Regions from separate parts of the Vibrio casei genome, predicted to be linked through region 1. Evidence: riboswitches for the same ligand, from Rfam matches in the RefSeq annotation. Region 1 holds a riboswitch; the other holds the start of a gene.
What was found. A riboswitch is a leader RNA that binds a small molecule or an ion and turns the genes downstream of it on or off. The one in region 1 is predicted to bind lysine.
Positions count from the first base shown of each region.

Region 2: another riboswitch for lysine. It lies ahead of lysC (lysine-sensitive aspartokinase 3); the one in region 1 lies ahead of VCASEI_RS07990 (Na+/H+ antiporter NhaC family protein).

Region 1 is NZ_AP018680.1:1,680,468-1,682,963, reverse strand. Features, by position in the region: gene VCASEI_RS08000 (inosine/guanosine kinase) at 1-106, shown strand, start outside; gene VCASEI_RS07995 (H-NS family histone-like protein) at 175-591, opposite strand; lysine riboswitch at 947-1,213, shown strand; gene VCASEI_RS07990 (Na+/H+ antiporter NhaC family protein) at 1,331-2,496, shown strand, end outside.
Region 2 is NZ_AP018680.1:512,702-515,197, forward strand. Features, by position in the region: gene lysC (lysine-sensitive aspartokinase 3) at 1-1,303, opposite strand, end outside; lysine riboswitch at 1,419-1,621, opposite strand; gene VCASEI_RS02510 (pyridoxal-phosphate-dependent aminotransferase family protein) at 1,898-2,496, shown strand, end outside.

The sequences.
Region 1 (2,496 bases):
TGCAAATCGTGCGAGTTATGAAGTGTTAGCACAACACTCACCAAGGCTTTCTCGTGGGCTGCCTGAAAAAGAAGATAGTTTAGAAGAGGCTTATTGGGAACGTTAAGGTTAATTAGTATAGATAATAAAAAGGGAGCAATGAATGCTCCCTTTCCTATATTAAAAATAGAAAATTTATTTGATTAAAAATTCATCGATAGATTTGCCAGAATCAAGGGCATCTTGGATAGCTGAAGGTGTACGACCTTGGCCTGTCCATGTTTTCAGCTCACCATCTAACATGTATTCATATTTAGCTGGTCGAGGTTGGCGTTTCTTACGAGATTTTGTTTTTGCTTCGCTACCATTCATCGCTGCAATTAAATCTTCGAGGTCAATACCATCTTTCGCAATCATTTTCGCATATTCAGCAAGTTTTGCTTCACGTTCAGCTTGTTCTGCAAGTTCTTGTTCTTCAAGTTCTTTTCTTTCTGAAACAACAGTCGTTAATTTTTCTAATAATTCTTCAAGCTCTTGAAGAGTGAATTCTTCACGAGTGAATGCACGAAGACTACGAATATTTAACAAGGCTGATTTTTTTATCTCTGGCATGATTAATCCTATTGAAACGATAAGTTTTTAATAACGTTTAAATCTATTATCTATACTATCAATAAAGTAGAGAATAGTTAACTCTATTTTATAAGTGATAATTTATTTAGTCAAAATTAAATAGATAATAGTTAGTGCATAATAAATTAAATTAGTTCATTAATAATGAAATAATATCCTGTTAATTGTGTACTTATCTTATTCATATTGTTCAAGTTTGATTGGCATAGATAGGGGTTTTTAATTTAGATTTTTATCTTGCCATTTTTCTTTCGATCATTACAATAACGCGTATCTTGTCTAAGCCACCTTGTGAATGAGTTGTAAATAAACCATTGGTAAGGTGAATGTTTTAGTAAGATGTAGAGGCGCAATATTTATGAGTAGTTCAAAAGAGGGTGATGCCTATGACAATGAATGAAAGGAAATATTGCCGAAGCAAGGCGTTAACTGTTCGGTGCTATACGTCAGTTATGATTCATCAAGTCACTTGCTGGGGTTACATTAAATAAGTGTAACACTGCCATAGTTTACATTTTGATTTATCTTGTTGTTTATTGGTTTAAATTATCATTGATAAATAGAATGTTATTTTTTTATACTATGGAGCGCTACTGTAGACTATGAAAGTAAAAACTTTCAGTGTTTATGACTAGATGTTTTATTGTTTTACGACTGTGTTTCTTCAACAATATCCCTTCTGCAGTAGATCTCTAACCAAATTTGGTTTTATTAGATCATGAATTTAATTGATTTTACTACTTCCCCTGAATCATTATTACCGCCTGTTATAGCCTTAACATTGGCTATTTTAACTCGTCGTGTTTTGCTTTCCCTTGGTGTTGGTATTTTATTCGGTGCACTTTTATTAACAGATTTTTCATTTCGAAATACAGTTAGTTATATTACCAATACAGTTGTTGGCGTATTTGTAAGTGATGGTAGTTTAAACTGGGATAGTATTTTTATTTTACTTTTCCTAGTGTTACTTGGAATGACAACGGCATTATTAACTTTATCTGGTGGTACATACGCATTTGCTGAATGGGCGCAAAAACGAATTAAAACTAAGCGTGGTGCCAAATTACTTGCAGCGTGGTTGGGGGTATTTATTTTTATTGATGATTACTTCAACAGTCTTGCGGTTGGAGCAATAGCAAGACCAGTTACTGATCGCTATTATGTATCACGTTCAAAACTTGCTTATATTTTAGACTCAACAGCTGCTCCCATGTGTGTAATTATGCCGGCTTCCAGTTGGGGGGCATATATTATGACCGTGGTTAGCGGTATTTTAATATCACACGGTATTACTGAATATTCTGCATTAGGTGCCTATATCCGTCTGATTCCAATGAATTATTATGCAATTTTTGCATTGTTGATGGTGTTTGCTGTTGTTTGGTTCGATCTTAATGTCGGTCCAATGCGTAAGCATGAAATTGCAGCTACTCAAGGTAAAAATGACGACAAAGATGAAAATGCACTCGATCTAACAGAAGAGTCTGAAATAAATGAAAGCCAAACAGGTAAGGTTTCTAACCTAATCTTACCTATTGTGGCATTAATTATTTCTACTGTTTATTTCATGATTAGTTCTGGTGCGGATGCGTTATATGATGATGGACAAACTTTTAGTCTATTAAAAGCATTTGAAAATACCAATGTCGGTCAATCTTTATGTTTTGGTGCGATTATTGGACTAGTGGCTGCTTTAGGGACCATTATTAGACAAAAAATTCCAATGAAAGAGGTGACATCCACGTTGTGGATTGGTGCTAAGTCGATGTTTGGGGCTATCCTTATTCTTGCTTTTGCTTGGACTATTGGTGCGGTTATAAAAGACATGGGGACAGGGGCTTACCTTTCTACTTTAGTTGAAGGTAATATTGATGATCATTGGTT
Region 2 (2,496 bases), 1.2 Mb from region 1:
AGAAGCAAAGATTGTGCGGGCTTGCACCATAGCAAATCATACGTAAATTAAAGTCTTCTAATGCACTGAATACTTGCTTAGCATAGCCTTTTTTGGCACTCATTTTATTACCAATAAGTGCCACTAAGCTAAGGTTATGTTCAACTTCAACAATGCACAGTTCTTCTAGCTCAGTACGAGCATCGATAGGAAGTTCAGGAGCTTGTCCGGAAGTGTTGGTTTGATCAAGCGTTAAAGACACACTGACTTCAGATGTTGTAATCAAATCGACGGAAATTTGATGTTTCGCTAAAATAGCAAAGACTTGAGCTAAAAATCCATACGTTTGGAACATATCAGGGCTACGAAGCGTGACCATTGTTTGATTTCCACGTAGTGCTAAAGCACGGTAAAGTGGTGCACTTTCGACTTGTTTTCTTATCCATGTACCACCTTGATTGGGGGATTTCGACGAGCCTACAAAAACTGGGATTTTATGTCGGAGAGCGGGGAGCAAGGTTGATGGGTGTAAGATCTTTGCGCCAAAATTGGCCATTTCAGACGCTTCACTAAAGCTAATTTCGGGAATAGGCGTGGCTTTAGGCGCAATACGAGGATCGGTGGTATAAATCCCAGGAACATCCGTCCAAATCTCTAAACCAGAAGCTTTTACCGCTTCAGCGATAAGTGCTGCGCTATAATCGCTTCCTCCTCGCCCCAGTGTTGTCGTATTACCGTCGTTATCACTACCAATAAAACCTTGGGTGATCACGACATTTTCTTGGCATAGTGGTACTAATTTTTGTTGGGCTAATTCGGATATTTTATCAACGATAGGCTCGGCTTTACCGAAATCTGCGCTGGTACGAAGAATTTCTCTAATATCAAAGCGAACCGCTGGAATGCCTCGTTCAATCATGAGTTGGGTTAAAATGTGAGTCGACATTAGCTCACCACACGCAACAATGTGGTCGGTGAGTTTATCACTTGATTGAAATGAAGCGGCTTCAGCCATACTAGATAGCGTATTTAAGATATTATCGACAGCTTGTTTGGTTTTCTTTTGTTCAGAGAACTGTTCAATGATGGCGTAATGAATCGTACGTAAATCATCGAGAATGGCTTCACGATCCTTTGGGTTTTGTATACCAAGCGCAAGTTCAACCAAAAGATTAGTCACCCCCGAGCAAGCACTGCTTACGACGAGTTTTGTTGAAGCGTTATTTTCAATGATGGAGGCACAACGACTCATGGCGTCAAAATTTGCCACGCTGGTTCCACCAAACTTTGCTACATTAAATGCGCTCACGGCACAGTCTCCCATAATACTTTCATATAATGTCTATCAAGAGATAAACAAAAAAACGTCCAATGTTGAAGAGAGATTTCTTAGAGCAGGGAAATACATGAAGGTCACCACTGAATAGTGTAACCATGTAAACCTTAGAAGCCCTTCATCAAGATTAATATTGATGACAGTTGCTAGGATTCAACCTAATACCAACGAAATCCATTGATATAACAACCGGTGTGATAAATTCCCGAAGATTTATCCACCTCGGCGTAACTCCCCCTGAATGATTCGTTTTGGATTAAGGGATCCACGAATGATCTGCCTGGGTTACGCTCCTCTTCTGTGAAGTGATGATTGATCTATACTGTTGCATCATTGACGAACAGGGCATTGAAAAAACCAACACTCTGGTCACATTGAACGTTTTTGTTCTTGAAAAGTCAATAACACTTCGTATTACAGTTAATAACTTTTTATATTGGTTTTTATTTTAAGGCGTACTTCTGATTTTATGCTTTTAGGTGAGGGACTTCACAGCTTTGATTCTTGACTTACGGGTTAATTGTTGAAGCTCGTCAATTTAATTTAAGGTATAGATATAATTATTCATCATTAAGGATTGATATGAAGATACAACGTTTTTTCCCTCCTCGCCGAATTTTAATGGGGCCGGGGCCTTCTGATATTTCATCTGATGTTTTGCAGGCATTGAGTCGTCCTACCATTGGACATTTAGATCCTTTATTTATCGGTATGATGGATGAAGTTAAAGCATTATTAAAATACGCTTTTCAGACTGATAATGATTTTACAATCCCAGTTTCAGCCCCGGGTAGTGCAGGAATGGAAGCATGTTTTGTTAACTTGATTGAAGCGGGCGATAAGGTCATTGTGTGCCGTAATGGTGTATTTGGTGATCGCATGCGTGAAAATGCCCTTCGTAGTGGTGCTGAAGTGATTCTTGTGGATGATGAATGGGGACAACCGGTCAGTATTTCTAAAGTCGAGTCTGCTTTTAAAGCCAATCCAGATGCAAAAATATTAGCTTTTGTTCATGCAGAAACGTCAACCGGAGCGTTGAGTGATGCCGAGGCATTATCTAAGGTGGCGAAGCATTATGGTGCGCTAACGATCGTCGATGCAGTTACTTCTCTAGGAGGCGTTCCGCTTAAAGTAGATGAGTGGCAACTTGATGCCGTGTATTCAGGGAGCCAGAAGTGCCT